3 regions of the Gracilibacillus caseinilyticus genome follow, and region 2 is predicted to be linked to each of the others. Evidence: riboswitches for the same ligand, from Rfam matches in the RefSeq annotation. Region 2 holds a riboswitch; each other region holds the start of a gene.
The links. Region 2 has a riboswitch for S-adenosylmethionine ahead of MUN88_RS19765 (PLP-dependent aspartate aminotransferase family protein). Riboswitches for the same ligand answer to the same signal wherever they lie in the genome.

Region 1 (5,134 bases), 1.2 Mb from region 2:
TCTATTCCCTTTATATTCAGGGACACTAAAATGATGAATATCCATTGGCCAACTTCCTATGTAAACGATTCCGGTATATGCTATACTGATGATAAGGAGGTGTTTTGATTGGAATTAAGTAATTTTATTCTGCATAATGACATCTTACTATTCCACGCCATCATTGCCAATCAGGAATATGTATTTACCGTAAAGTGGAAAGCGCTTGAAAATAAAAAAGGCGGAGAATGGGAATTAAAGTCTTATCTTAACCATTCCACCGGTCAACAGGATTTAAATGAAGTCCAGCTTCAACAGCTAATCGATAGGCTAAACCCAACGTGGAACTTCGATAAAGACCAGGAACAACTCCGAAACGCAACAAAAAATGACTAGTAATGATAAAATCACTAGTCATCCTTTTTAACTGAAAGTTTGAATGGTTTCCTTTTGTTCTTGAAACCAACGGATTTTTTCTCTTAATCTAACGACTTCCCCAACCACGATCATCGACGGATTACTGATTTCATCTAACCTTTCAGATACCGTAGCCAAATCAGCTGCAATTGATTTCTGATGCGAAAACGTACCCCAATGAATGATTGATACTGGCGTTGTTTCTACAAGGCCAGCTTGCACTAATTTCTCACAAATAATTGGAAACTTTCGCACTCCCATATAAAAGCATAGTGTATCAGCACCAAGTGCTAAGTGTCGCCATTGTTCATCCGTTTTTCCGTCTGGGTCAGAACCATTGATAAAGCTTACTGAACCGCTGATCGTCCTGTGCGTAAGAGGTATTCCTGCATAGGCAGCAGCACTTATAGCAGATGTGATGCCTGGTACTACTTCATACTCTATTTGATGTTCTTCTAAATGTAGCGCTTCTTCCCCGCCACGGCCGAAGATAAAAGGGTCTCCTCCTTTTAATCTCGTAACCGTTTTACCTTTTTTAGCATGATAAATCAATTGCTCGTTTATTTTCTCCTGTATCAATCCATGTTTCCGAGGCATTTTCCCACAAAAAATCAGCTCAGCATCTGCCTTGGCATAATCTAATAATGAATGATTAACAAGCCGATCATACAGAATCACATCTGCTTCCTTGATCGCTCGAACACCTTTTACCGTGATTAATTCTTCATCTCCTGGTCCTGCTCCCACTAAATACACTTTCCCCATGTTGATCCCATCCTTTTCCTGTAATTGCTTTTGCAGGTTTTTCTCTGTATCTAACTAAAATATAAGTTGCTACGATCGATAATACTACTAATACGACCTGTTCAAAACTTTGTTGTACGATAATCTCTGTCAATATAAAGGAAATGACAAGAGAGACAATCGGTGAGGTAACCCATACTTTCGCAATTTGATGAATCACCTTTTGCTTCCAAATCGAGGATACATCTTTGCTCGCTCCGATACCAACAATCGCAGATGTGGTAACCTGTGTCATCGGAATTGGGACACCAAGTAAAGAAGCAGCGACAACAAGACCACCTGTAGCTCCTGAAATTACCACACCATTCCCAAGTGACAAGGAGGTAATCTTTTTTGCATTGGTTTCGATAACTCTGCCCCCGAAAAAAATACTTCCCAACGCTACCACCAGCGCCATTAATGGCAAGCCCGTTTCCATCGATGCAATACCAGCTCCCACCAAGGGGCCTAATGCATTTGCAACATTATTCATACCGGCAGCAACCGCTTCAATCGCACCAGTTATAATCAATAAACATGCTAATACTTTTACTGGTGGCCGGATCGTAAAACGATTGGCAAATTTATTTCTAATTTTCTCTAAGCTCAATGTAATCAGAAAAGCTGCTAAAGGAACGATCAACCAAAAAGAAACGATCATTAATATGTTTTGAAAATGTAATTGTTGATAGCTTATCCCAACACCAATAATAGCTCCTACGGTCACTTCACTAGTCGATAGCGGGATGCCGATGTAATTTGTAATGAGTAATGTAAAAGCAGATACGACTAATATGATACAGGCTACTTTCACATCCAATATCGATTCCGGAATTATTCCTTTACCAAGCGTCTTCGTTACATGCTCCCCTCCTAGAACAGCCCCCGTTATGGCACCTGCTCCAGCAATCCATAATGCATGCTTTCGCTTTTTTATTACTTTTGATCCATAAGCAATACTCATACTTGCTGCTGATCCACTTGCTCCTATATTAAAGGCAAACAAACATGCAGCTAAAATCGCAACGAACGTTAACATCTTTCATCCCAACTTTCAGCTATTGTCTATCAATTTTTAATACTATTACACTATTACCCATCTGAAAACTCGGATTAATACCTATAAAAAATCCTACTTGACGATGAAGTAGGAGTCTGTTCCACTTATCTGTCAAGTTATACCTGCTGGATTTAGCACAGTGCATTTAAAGCCTGTTGCTGAGAATTCATAGGGCCAGTTCCCTCCTTCTCTCTCGATAAGATGCTATACTATTTTCATAATTTTCCACTAAATTTGTGTTGTACTTACTATAATAGATAGAACAAGGATTGTCAATGGGTTCCATAAAAATATTTTTTTGTATCACTGTTGTAATTTCTTCCTAAATAAGGTACAATTAATGTATTAAATTTCCATGAAAATATAATCTTATCAAGAGAGGTTTAGGGACTGGCCCGATGATACCTCAGCAACCAGCAAACTATTGTATGGTGCTAATTCCAGATGGTTTTTGCCAAAGATAAGAGATGCTGCCTGACATAAAGGAGGTCTTCTACTTATCGAAGACCTCTTTTTTTATTTATAGAAAGGATGTACATAATATGAATCAAATTGAAACCATTCTTGCCCAAATTGGCAACAGAAAAGATCCACGAACAGGTGCAGTAGAAGCACCAATCTATTTATCTACCGCTTACCAGCATCCAACGCTTGGACAGTCAACCGGGTACGATTATACGCGAACAGCGAATCCTACCCGGGAAATTGTGGAAGAAGCAATCGCTTCATTAGAAAAAGGTGTGCAAGGATTTGCCTGTTCTTCAGGTATGGCTGCCATTCAATTAGTCTTTTCCTTATTTAAACATGGAGACGAAATTCTCGTAACGGAAGACATTTATGGTGGCAGCTACCGCTTATTTCAACACTTACAGCAATCTTATCAAGTTACACCAGTATATGTCAGTCCGGAGAATGTGGAACGACATATTACCCCAAATACGAAAGCAATCTTTATTGAAACACCGACTAATCCATTGTTAATGGAGATCGATATCCAGTATATAGCGGCAATTGCCAAAAAGCATGATGCCTTGCTGATCGTAGATAATACGTTCTATACACCATATCTGCAGCAGCCATTAACGGAAGGTGCAGATATTGTCATACATTCTGCAACGAAGTACCTTGGTGGCCATAACGATGTCTTAGCAGGACTTGTTGCTGTCAAGGATCATGAGCTCGGTGAGCAGCTTTTTTATTTACATAATGCCATTGGAGCGGTGTTATCTCCATTGGATAGTATGTTACTGATTAGAGGAATGAAAACCTTGACGTTACGATTAGAACGCCAACAGCAAAACGCTCAGATTCTGGCAGCTTTTCTGCGTGAACATGACAAAGTGAGAGATGTCTTATACCCCGGAAAAGGAGCAATGATCAGTTTTCGCGTTACTGATAATAGCCTAATTGCACCGTTTCTGGAACAATTAAAAGTCATTTCCTTTGCCGAGAGTCTTGGAGGTGTGGAGAGCTTCATCACCTATCCAACAACTCAGACGCATGCTGATATCCCGAAAGATGAATTAGAACGTCGAGGTATTAGCGACACATTACTACGTTTTTCGGTAGGAATTGAAAATATTGAAGACCTTAAATCTGATCTAGATCAAGCATTAGGAGGGAAATAAATGACACATAAAAAAGAAACATTATTAGCCCATGGAGGAAATCAGCAAGGTTATCATGAGAAATATACAGGAGCAGTAAATCCACCAATCTATGTATCTTCTACTTACCACCAGCAAGAGTTACATGAATTCGGCCCATATGATTATAGCCGCTCAGGTAATCCAACTCGTGATCAGCTTGAAGCAACGATTGCTAAGTTGGAAAATGGGGTTGCTGGTTTTGCCTTTTCGTCCGGAATGGCGGCTATATCTTCTGCATTTATGCTATTAGAAACTGGAGATCATATTGTCATCAGTAAGGATGTATATGGTGGTACATTCCGATTTGTCACCAAATTGTTAGCACAATTTTCAATTGAACATACTTTTGTCGATATGACAAACTTATCAGAGGTGGAGGAAGCGATTCAGCCGAATACTAAAGTTATTTATATTGAAACACCTGCTAATCCTTTATTACAAATAACAGATATCCGTGCTGTTGTATCATTAGCGAAAGAAAATGACTGTTTTACGTTTCTGGATAATACTTTTATGACGCCTTTATATCAGCAGCCACTTGATTTAGGTGTTGATATCGTCTTACACAGTGCTACTAAATTTTTATCAGGACACAGTGATATTGTAGCCGGCTTAGCAGTGACCAAAAGTGAAGAACTTGCTGGCAGACTGAAATTTGTTCAAAATACGTACGGCGCTATCTTAGGTGCAAAGGATTGCTATCAATTACTGCAAGGAATGAAAACCTTGGAACCGCGTTTTCAAAAAAGTGCCAGCTCCGCAGAAAAAATTGCCTCAAACTTAACAGAGCTGGAAGGCATTGACCATGTCTATTATCCGGGATTAAAGAATCATCCTGGCGCTGCCATTCATGCCAGTCAATCGACAAGTGCGGGAGCAGTACTTTCGTTTACTTTACAAGAACATATCGATCCTGAACAATTTGTAAGTAATATGACAATACCAGTCTTTGCCGTCAGCTTAGGTGCAGTTGAGTCGATATTGTCCCACCCTGCAACAATGTCTCACGCAGCAATGCCTCCACATGAAAGAGAAGCACGAGGTATTAGTCACCGATTATTCCGTCTATCGGTAGGCGTAGAAGACGTTAATGATTTACTAACAGATATCACCAACAGCCTGACAGTCAGTGTTAAAGAATCCATTTCGAAATAAGCATAAACAAGCCAGGACACCAATATGTTCATGTTCCTTTTCAAAACATTGATAAATTGGTGAGCATCTATTGGAGGCTAGGATACCGCTC
Region 2 (5,134 bases):
AAATGCTTCTTTGCTGCCTTGTGCCAAGGAAGCGTACTTCGAAGCGATACTAGCAGACACAGGCACAGACAAAGTGGATCTTCAGCTCGCGCTGACGCATGAGGAGTCTACGTGGTTGGCCTGCGCTAGGGTATAGATCTATAACAGAGACATGAGGAAACAGATTGATTGATATCCTCATGTGACAATCTATAATAGCTGCTTTATTTTCAAATACATTATGCTTAGAACTGTTGCTTTTAGCTGTTCCAATCGTTGTAGAACTTCCATTAAGCGTAGGAAATATGCGGAGACTCCCGTGGGATCAGTCGCGTCCGAAAATCCCGCAGGAAAGCGGTCTCTGCTTTCTGAGGAAGTTGAGGCCGACCCCACAGGACGCGGAGCATATTTCCGGAGCTTTGCTAAGCAGGTGAAATCTATCAAAATTAACACAATGTCCAGACAATTCTACTTGACATAATCCATATTATAAGAACCCATCAATCATGTTTAGCAAGTTTACTTCTATGACTTTACTTTTATACTTTCTTACCTGGGGACAAAAGCTCTTAGCCTTCCATTATATTAAACACAATAATCAATAATATAAAAGACACTTTTAGTAATTCGTCATCCGTTACACTTTTGATCAGTAATACATAAACCAATCCTGTGATTAAATTGTCTCCAATCAACAGCATCGTGATGATGTCTAAAAGCGGCAGTGTTTCTGCGAGCACATCTATATGGTTCTCCATTGTATTCACCCTTTTCTGCTACATCGTATTTTAACGGACTCAAGGATGTGCAATCCCTTGGTATAAAGGCATTTTATGGTAATTTAAAACATTCAAAATATTTATTGACACTATTTTCAGAACATGCTAAAGTATATCTAACAAACGATAAACATGAGTAAACAACTCGGAATTGAATAGATTCTTATCCAGAGAGGTGGAGGGACATGGCCCTTTGAAGCCTCGGCAACCATTAGGTGATTATCGACTGATACAGGTGCCTATTCCACTAAGCGTTCAAGCTTAGAGAGATAAGAGAGCGAAGCCATTAGTTAAGTCTCTCTATCTTGTATGGGGGACTTTTTAAATCGTTACAACTAAATAGTAAACTCTTATCCAGAGAGGCGGAGGGACTGGCCCGAAGATGCCCAGCAACCATTAAGCAGCTGCTTAAAAGGTGCTAATTCCTGCAGGTAACTATCCTGGCAGATAAGAGGAAGACTACTGCAATGTGAGTAAAAGCCTTCTTCTTACGAAGAAGGCTTTTTAATTATTAGAAAAGCACTAATTTTTTGAAAACTTGGGGAGGAAATAAAACATGACAAATTACAAACATTCAACGTATGATCCAGAAACAATTCATTTACACGGTGGGCAGGCGCCAGATCCGACAACAGGTTCACGTGCTGTGCCAATCTATCAATCTACTTCCTACGTATTCCATGACACGGAGCATGCGGAACGGTTATTTGCACTAGATGAGCCGGGAAATATATATTCGCGAATCGGAAATCCAACTGTAGACGTTTTTGAAAAAAGAATGGCACTCTTGGAAGATGGGGTTGCCTCAGTTGCCACTTCATCAGGGATGTCCGCCATCACGCTGTCGATTTTAAATCTTGCCAGTGCAGGAGATGAGATTGTAGCAGGTGTGAACTTATATGGTGGTACGTATAATCTGTTTAATATAACATTGCCACGGTACGGCATTAACGTAAAATTCGTCGATCCAACAGATCCTGAGAATTTTAAAGCAGCGATTAATGAGAATACGAAAGCTGTCTATGGTGAAATTATTGGGAATCCAGGGTTGCAGGTGTTGGATGTAGAAAGAGTTTCGGAAATTGCCCATGACGCAGGCATCCCATTAATTATCGATAACACGTTCGCAACCCCATTTGGTTGTAAGCCGATTACATTAGGAGCGGATATTGTCGTTCACTCTGCGACGAAATGGATTGGGGGGCACGGTACATCTATCGGTGGTGTGATTGTCGATGGAGGAAGATTTAACTGGAATTCAGAGAAATATCCAGCGTTTACAGAACCAGATCCGAGTTACAATGGCATCCGTTATGCGGTTGACTTTGGTACATTAGCCTTTATTACTAAGGTTCGTGTCCAACTGCTAAGAGATTTTGGTGCTGCTTTAAGTCCATTCAATGCGTTCCAGCTATTACAAGGACTTGAAACACTTCACTTGAGAGTGGAACGTCATAACCGGAATGCCCAGGAGTTAGCGGAATACTTGCACCACCATGAGGCGGTCGAATGGGTGAGATATCCAGGCTTGGAAGACCATCCATCCCATGAACTGGCAACACGTATTTTGAATAATGGCTTTGGTTCGATTATCGTCTTCGGTATTAAAGGTGGCCGTGACGCTGGCCGTGGCCTGATCAACAATGTAGCACTTTGGTCACATGTAGCAAACGTTGGGGATGCAAAATCCTTAATTATTCACCCAGCATCGACTACACATCAGCAATTAACGAAAGAGGAACTAGATAAAACAGGTGTATCGGAAGAATTAGTGCGTTTGTCTGTCGGTATTGAGTCGATACGCGATATCCAAAATGACTTAGATCAAGCCTTAGTAAAAGCAACAGGAATCGGAACAGAAAGAGAAAAACAAATTGTTGTTAATGACGAAGGGGTTATTAAATGGGCATTAAACTCTCCATATGAAAGATATCAGGAAAATGGCGAAGAACAGACTCGTCAAAAAACATTAGCAATCGTCGGATTAAGCGGAAAAGAAGCACGACCTAGCTATCGACTCGCTAGAAAAATGCAAAGGCTTGGCTATAAGATCATACCGGTCAACCCGAGAGAAACAGAGATTCTAGGTGAGCAAGCCTATCCTGATCTTAAGAGTGTTCCAGTAGATATTGATATTGTGCAAGTGTTCCGCAGTCCTGATGCAGCAATCGAAATCGCCAAAGAAGCAATTGAAGTGAATCCAAAAGTATTCTGGCTGCAAGAAGGCGTGGTATCACCGAAAGCAGAACAAGTAGCATTGGAAGGTGGTCTGCAAGTCGTCCATAACCGCTGCACGTATAAAGAAGCACAACGATTAAGAGGTACCATTTCCACATACGCATGTGAAATTTAAAAAGAAAATAAGGGGGCAGTATCATGAGTAAAGCACCATTAATAGATTTGAGAAGTTTTCTTGCCATTGCAGTTTTTGGAATTATTGTTCTCTTCGCTGTTGGATGTTCATCCAGCAGTGAAGCTGAAACAAAGCCATCTGAAATTAGATTGGATTATGCCTATTATTCACCAACCAGCTTGGTGTTAAAGAAATTTGGCTGGGCGGAAGAAGCATTTGCTGAGGAAGATATCGATGTATCCTGGACGCTAAGTCAAGGGAGTAACAAAGCAATTGAATTTTTAAATAGTGATAGCGTTGACTTTGGTTCCACAGCAGGAGCAGCAGCGCTTATAGCAGAATCAAATGGTGTACCGTTGGAAAATGTCTATGTGTACTCTCAGCCGGAATGGACGGCATTAGTGACAAATGAAGGATCGGGAATTGAAAAGATTGAAGATTTGAAAGGCAAGAAAGTAGCAGCAACGCTTGGGACTGATCCATATATATTCTTAGTAAGAGCTTTAGATTCAGTTGGCATGTCCATTAATGATATTGAATTAGTCAACTTGCAGCATGCGGATGGTGGAAATGCATTAGTTAACGGTGATGTGGATGCTTGGGCAGGCCTTGATCCCCACATGGCAAAACACGAATTAGAATCTGGCGCGCAATTATTCTTTAGAGATATCAATTTAAATACTTATGGATTCTTAAATGTTCGAGAAGAATTTGCCGAAGCTCATCCGGAGTATGTGGAACAAGTAATTGAGTTGTATGAAAAAGCTCGTCAATGGATTTTGGATAATCCAGAGGAAGCGGCTGAATTACTTGCTGAAGAAGCAGATATTAGTGTGGATGTGGCAAAAGTGCAGTTAGTGGAGCGAACGGATTTTTCTAACCCGATCCCAGGACAGCAGCATATTGATGCGATCACAGCTGCAGGTGAAGTGCTGAAACAGGCGGGTGCTATTAATAAAGACGCTGATGTTGAAGCGTTAACAAATGAATTGATTAATCCGGAATATGCCGAAACTGTCATTGAGCAGTAGGGCAGGTGGGATATAGGAGGGGGCAAAAATCATGGCGAAAGACCAACACCAATTAGCAACGGCTGGATATGTACATCCAAAGGGAAGAAGTAAAAGTGAAGCAATTAAAAAATCAAATGATTCTCTACTCAGAACGATTCTGTTAGGGAGCATTATCCCGGCCATTTTAATAGTAGTTTGGGAGCTGTTGAGCCGTGCTGGTATTGTCCCTTCTAACCAGTTGCCAGCACCGACAGCTATTGTAGACAAAATTATCAGTCTGGCAGAAGATGGATCATTATGGGGACATATTTGGATCACTACTTATCGTGTGTTTGCCGGTTTTATCGTTGGTACCATTGCAGCTGTCATTCTAGGGTCTGTAGTTGGTTTTTATAAAACAGCAGAACAGCTGTTAGATCCGATGATTCAGGCGTTTCGTTCGATTCCATCTTTAGCATGGGTACCACTATTTATCTTGTGGCTAAGTATAGGGGAAACCTCTAAAATTACGATGATAGCCGTTGGGGTATTTTTCCCTGTCTATTTGAATATTGTCAGTGGAATTTCTGGTGTGGATCGTAAATTGATCGAGGTCGGTAAAATGTATGGATTAAACACATTTCAACTGGTTAAACGAGTCATACTTCCTGCTTCGTTACCATCTTTCTTAGTTGGATTGCGCAGCGGACTTGGGCTTGGCTGGATGTTTGTAGTTGCAGCAGAATTAATGGGAGCAAGTCAAGGACTCGGTTTCCTTTTAGTGTTCGGCCAAAATATGTCACAGCCGGAAACGATTCTAGCAAGCATCATTCTTTTTGCCATTATCGGAAAGTTATCCGATTGGGCTCTGAAACAAATAGAAATACGTTCCTTGCATTGGCAGGATCGTCTGGAAAAATAAAAGGAGGCCGACACGATGAGTTTAGCTTTACATGATGTTAGTCGTACCTTCAATGGCACGACCGCCGTACAAAATGTCAATCTCGAAGTACAGCCAGGAGAAATCGTCG
Region 3 (5,134 bases), 900 kb from region 2:
AAAACTGGACTACAAATTCATATCCCTGTCAATAATTGGACGTACCAGCAGACACGTGAATTAATGGAAGCTACAAGTAATGTATTAATACAAGCCTATCCGGATCAGTTTACCAGTGAAAGATTGATAAAGAATCGTGGAAATCGTCTGTATATTGATTATGTGCAGCATGCAGAGAGAAAAACAATCATTGCTCCTTATTCCACACGTGCAACAAATCAAGCAACCGTAGCTACGCCTTTATTTTGGGAAGAAGTTACCGAAACATTGGATCCAACCATTTTCACTATCCGATCCGTATTGCAAAGAATCCGAGAAAAAGGTTGCCCTTTCTTTGATTTTTATAGGCATCTTGAATAGCAAGACTAACTCTCTACCCTCATGCACCTGAAATAGTGATTAAAGTGATCTGGCTCTGATTGAGAAATCGTATAGGAAGCATACTCGTACCAATTCCACTATCTATATAGAGCTGCTGACGAACAGAAAGCGCGAACAAGCCTTGGTCATAAGTTGGAAAGAATCCTTGATCCGGGGCAACTACAGCTCCAATAAACGGCAATCGAACTTGTCCCCCGTGTGTATGGCCACTTATGATCAAGTCAATCTCATTCGGTAACGGACCTTGATTCACCGGGGGGGTGTGTGATAATAAAACAGTAAAGATTTGATGATCCAGACCTTTCACTGCATGCTCGATATTACTTTGCCCAGTTGATAGATCCACCACACCGGCTATCTGGAAACTAGTATGGCCTAACAGTATTTGCACATTCTGATTATCCAATATGTTCACGCCAGCTTCACGGAGACCCTTAAATAACGATTCGTGTAAAGGATTGTCCCAATCGTGATTTCCTGAAACATAAAATACCGGAGATTGACTGATCGATAACTGTTCAACAAATGAGAGGACATCATCGATATTTTCCGTACTGCGATCCACAATATCCCCTGTCAGCACAACCACATCTGGTTCAAGTTGGATAACTTTCTCAAGTAATTTTTGATTATCTTCACCAAATTGCTTATTATGCAAGTCTGATATCTGTAATATCTGAATGGACTGGTTTCGATTCAATTTTTCATTCGACAATTGAACCTCCGCTACTTTTAACGCATTTGTATCATAATAAACTTTAATACCTACAACTATTGCTATCATACATCCTGTAATAATCAATAAGATTCCATACATTTTTTTGTTATTCATTCCCTCTACTCCAGACATTTTCGCTTTGAATTAACTTCATACCTGTAAGAAAAACTGGGAAAGCCCACCCGGTCCTAACTAACAAAATAATATACAACTACCTATAATATGGATTATGTAAAGTGGAACTGTTTGACTTTGTGGTAATTTTGATAGATTCATTTGCTTAGCAAAGCTCCGGAAATATGCCTCCGCAGGACGCGAAGTGGTTGGCCGGAGCGGTATGCCAGCTAAGCATTTCAAAATGACTTCAACGCTAGACATAGTCCATATATCTTCATGTTCAGCATGATTACTTCTATGACTGTACTTATATACTTTCTTCACTCACTACAGAAAAACCTCTTAAGCACATTATGACATGCTTAAGAGGTTTTTGCTTTACTCATTAATTCCAGATTTCTTTGGTTACTTCTACAATATATTTCAGTTTTTTCCACTGATCTTCTTCTGTCAATTTATTACCGTGATGAGTCGATGCAAATCCACATTGAGGGCTTAAGCACAACTGTTCAAGTGGTACGTATTTGGCAGCTTCCCCTACTCTTGCTTTGATTTGTTCTTTATTTTCTAATTCACCAGTTTTTGAAGTGAATAAGCCCAATACCACTCGAGCACCGCCATCTGGAATATAGTCTAGCGGCTTGAATCCACCAGAACGTTCATCATCATACTCCAAGAAGAATCCATCCACTTTCTCTTTTGCAAACAGTGTCGGTGCAATGAGATCATAACTTCCAGAGAAAGCCCAATTAGAACGGTAATTTCCACGACATAAATGCGTGGTCACAACTAAATCTTCCGGTTTGTCTTCTAAAACACCATTCACTACACGTAAAGCTAAATCAATTAAATAATCTCTGTCATACGCACCATCATTAAAAGGAATGTCCGGTGACGATAATCCAGCAATATAAACATCATCAAATTGCAAATATCGTACACCTAAATCGTAAAAAGCTTTAATGGCATCACGGTATGCCTGAATGACATCACTTGCAAAATCCTCAATATCCGGATAAATGGTTTCATTACGAATCCCTATATTAAATAATTGATTCGGACTTGGGATCGTTTGTTTAGCATCGGCACGGCCATTGACGATCTCATTAAATTCCTTAAAATCTTGTAAGAATGGATGATCTTGATTAAAAGAGATTTTTCCATTATTGCGAATATTGTAACGCTCTGTTTCTTCGTTTCCGTTAAATATGTAACCAACTTCTGGTACATAACCTTCAATTCCATTCAAATGTTCCAAGAAATCCGTATGCCAGAAGCGGCGGCGGAACTCCCCATCAGATACTAATTCCAGACCAACTTCAATCTGCTTATCGACAATGTGTGCAATTTCTTTGTTCTCTACTTCTCGCAATTCTGCTGCACTTATATTTCCTTCCTGATACGCTTTTCTTGCCTCCAATAAACTTTCTGGACGTAACAAACTTCCTACATGATCTGCTCGAAATGGTGCTGTTACTGTTTTTGTAGACATACTGCAATCCTCTCCTTCAGCTAATTGTTTGCAATAATTCTTATCCAGTAAAAAAAGACCCCCTATAAGAAGAAGGTCTTTAACGTTTAAAAACTTATTCCTCTTATCTGTTGGAATTAGCACCATGTCTTCGTATAGACTGGTTGCTGAGACATCATTAGGCCAAATCCCTCCGCCTCTCTGGATAAGAAATTATCTGAAATTATTACCACAAACACATATTACTACATAACAGAGATTGGATCAACCCATATTTGTTAAAAAATTTCAAAAAGTCTTACAATTTCCTCATTCTCCGCATAAACTCCCAGTTTAAAAGCAATCCTAGATAAATGATTAACCTGAAGAAATTACTCTAGAAAAATGAATTTGAAAGGACGGTGGCAATCATTAAGCCATCTTATCCTCTTCCGTATCCATTAAATATAATAAAACATCGATTACAAAACAAAAAAAGCTATTACGCAATTAAAGATCAGTTATCTGAACCTGAGCAAAAACTAATTAATCAGATTAACCATGACACCAGACAATATAATCGAAATAACGTCACACGTACAGAAGCTTATTTTCGCTTTTATCAGCAATTTCCAGAAGTCGAATGGAGCTTTTTGGCGCATATGGTATCAAGAAATGCCGGTTGGAATATGACCGATCTTAAAGGCAGTCTATTATCCAAACTACTGACAAAAGAACAGCAGCAATACTTTTTTCATTTTTTAGAACGGAACAATTGGCTGATATTTCAAGATGCCTATCCTCAGTTGCGCTTATACGAAGCGAGTATCCGCCTTAGCAAGAATATGTTTTACATGCTTCCGTTATTTGGAGTTTCCTACTTTATGAAAGTGATATGGGATTACTTTTATGAAAATAGACAACGTTCTCTGATTACCAATGCTTTGATTATCAACGAACAAAATTACATCGAAAACCGTGTCATTAACAACCCACAATATGCTAGAACGAATATGGAGGCGCTCGAATTTATCGTTCAGCAGATGATGCAAATGAACCAAATTATGTTTCCTTACAAGAAAGAGCATAAGGTCCAGTTAGTCGGGTTAAATGTCCATCGCTTTGAGTCATTACCTAACCGAATTGACATCGGAAAACAACTTTATCAAGTATTATTTCACCCAAAATATTATGCAGCCATTTATCAATTCGCGGTTAAAACGCCTCATTCTGGATCAAGAAAAGATTATTGGCCATCAGTCTTTCGCGAAAGTTGCCATGATCCGTTAATAAGAATAGAAAGGGAAACTCCAGCTGCCTGGCGGTTGAAACCATTATTCAGTCCGAAGCTAAGCGATGTTTGGACAGATATTCAACACCCGAATAGCGAAAAGGAAGATTGGTATACAGACTGGCACACTGTATATTTACTAGATCAGATGAACCCTCCGAAAAATCCAGACATACTACCGGCATACCATCAAACACTAGCGAAACTTCAACTGGCGGTAAAAATCAAAGAGTGGATCGGAAAGTAAAGGCAAGCAGATGACGGTACTAACCTACAATTCTAAGCAATTGTTCGGGGGAATATTGATAGCATTTCAATTGTTGCAACATATTGCAACTAAATCCTATCATATGCAGTTTATGATCACGAAGATTATCTTCGGTTATTCTCTTATATACTCTAATTACTGTCGATGTGAAAGAAGTTGTATAACAATTTTGCTATTATGAAATATTTTATGTGCGTAGCAAAGCTCAGGGAATATGCTCCGCGTCCTGTTGGGCACGGCTTCAGCTAGGCTACTACTTGGACTAATTCTTTGTTGCCTTGTGCCGAAGAAGCTCACTTCGAAGCGATAACTTGTAGACACAGGCACAGATAAAGTGGATCTTCAGCTCGTACTGACGCATGCGGAGTCTCCGCATATTTCCTACGCTTAAGTGAAACTCCACAACGATTGGAACATCTATAAGCATTGGTGCAAAGCTTTTTTCACCTCATGTAATTGTTTTATATAGATCTTAATGTAATAGATTAATATGCTAGCACTTCTATCAGTTGTAGAACTTAAACTTTAGCGCAGGCCAACCACGTAGACTCCACGGAACTGCAGGACGCGGAGTGGCTGGCCGGAGCGGTATCCTAGCACATTAAATCTGTCAAAATCAACTCAACTCTTGTTAGCAAATAGTTGCATTACTTCGTAGTTTGCTTCAACTCTATATCACTTCATAATAAAACCGGTCGTTTTCTAGTACGCGCGCTTCGGTTATGACAAGCTTCATTGTATTTAAGTTCTACGGGAAATTTGTTGAATAGGGTCCCAAACACTGTTGTAGGGTGGCGCATAGGAAAGATCCAGATCTTGCAGTTCCTGAATTGTCATTTTATTATACAAAGCAGTAGCAAGTACATCAATTCGCTTATCTGTCCCTTCTTCACTAATCACTTGCCCCCC

Region 1: another riboswitch for S-adenosylmethionine. It lies ahead of MUN88_RS13405 (inorganic phosphate transporter); the one in region 2 lies ahead of MUN88_RS19765 (PLP-dependent aspartate aminotransferase family protein).
Region 3: another riboswitch for S-adenosylmethionine. It lies ahead of MUN88_RS15080 (5-methyltetrahydropteroyltriglutamate--homocysteine S-methyltransferase); the one in region 2 lies ahead of MUN88_RS19765 (PLP-dependent aspartate aminotransferase family protein).

Annotation. Positions count from the first base shown of each region.
Region 1 covers NZ_CP095072.1:2,849,423-2,854,556, reverse strand. Annotated here, with positions in the region: gene MUN88_RS13415 (hypothetical protein) at 109-375, shown strand; gene cobA (uroporphyrinogen-III C-methyltransferase) at 403-1,161, opposite strand; gene MUN88_RS13405 (inorganic phosphate transporter) at 1,121-2,218, opposite strand; SAM riboswitch class I at 2,341-2,442, opposite strand; SAM riboswitch class I at 2,606-2,706, shown strand; gene MUN88_RS13400 (methionine biosynthesis PLP-dependent protein) at 2,782-3,867, shown strand; gene MUN88_RS13395 (aminotransferase class I/II-fold pyridoxal phosphate-dependent enzyme) at 3,868-5,043, shown strand.
Region 2 covers NZ_CP095072.1:4,096,941-4,102,074, reverse strand. Annotated here, with positions in the region: gene MUN88_RS19770 (hypothetical protein) at 549-737, opposite strand; SAM riboswitch class I at 919-1,034, shown strand; SAM riboswitch class I at 1,106-1,212, shown strand; gene MUN88_RS19765 (PLP-dependent aspartate aminotransferase family protein) at 1,315-3,111, shown strand; gene MUN88_RS19760 (aliphatic sulfonate ABC transporter substrate-binding protein) at 3,135-4,142, shown strand; gene MUN88_RS19755 (ABC transporter permease) at 4,174-5,025, shown strand; gene MUN88_RS19750 (ABC transporter ATP-binding protein) at 5,041-5,134, shown strand, end outside.
Region 3 covers NZ_CP095072.1:3,192,916-3,198,049, reverse strand. Annotated here, with positions in the region: gene ligD (DNA ligase D) at 1-360, shown strand, start outside; gene MUN88_RS15085 (metallophosphoesterase) at 380-1,213, opposite strand; gene MUN88_RS15080 (5-methyltetrahydropteroyltriglutamate--homocysteine S-methyltransferase) at 1,602-2,708, opposite strand; SAM riboswitch class I at 2,809-2,899, opposite strand; gene MUN88_RS15075 (DUF2515 family protein) at 3,089-4,204, shown strand; gene MUN88_RS15070 (CoA-disulfide reductase) at 4,967-5,134, opposite strand, start outside.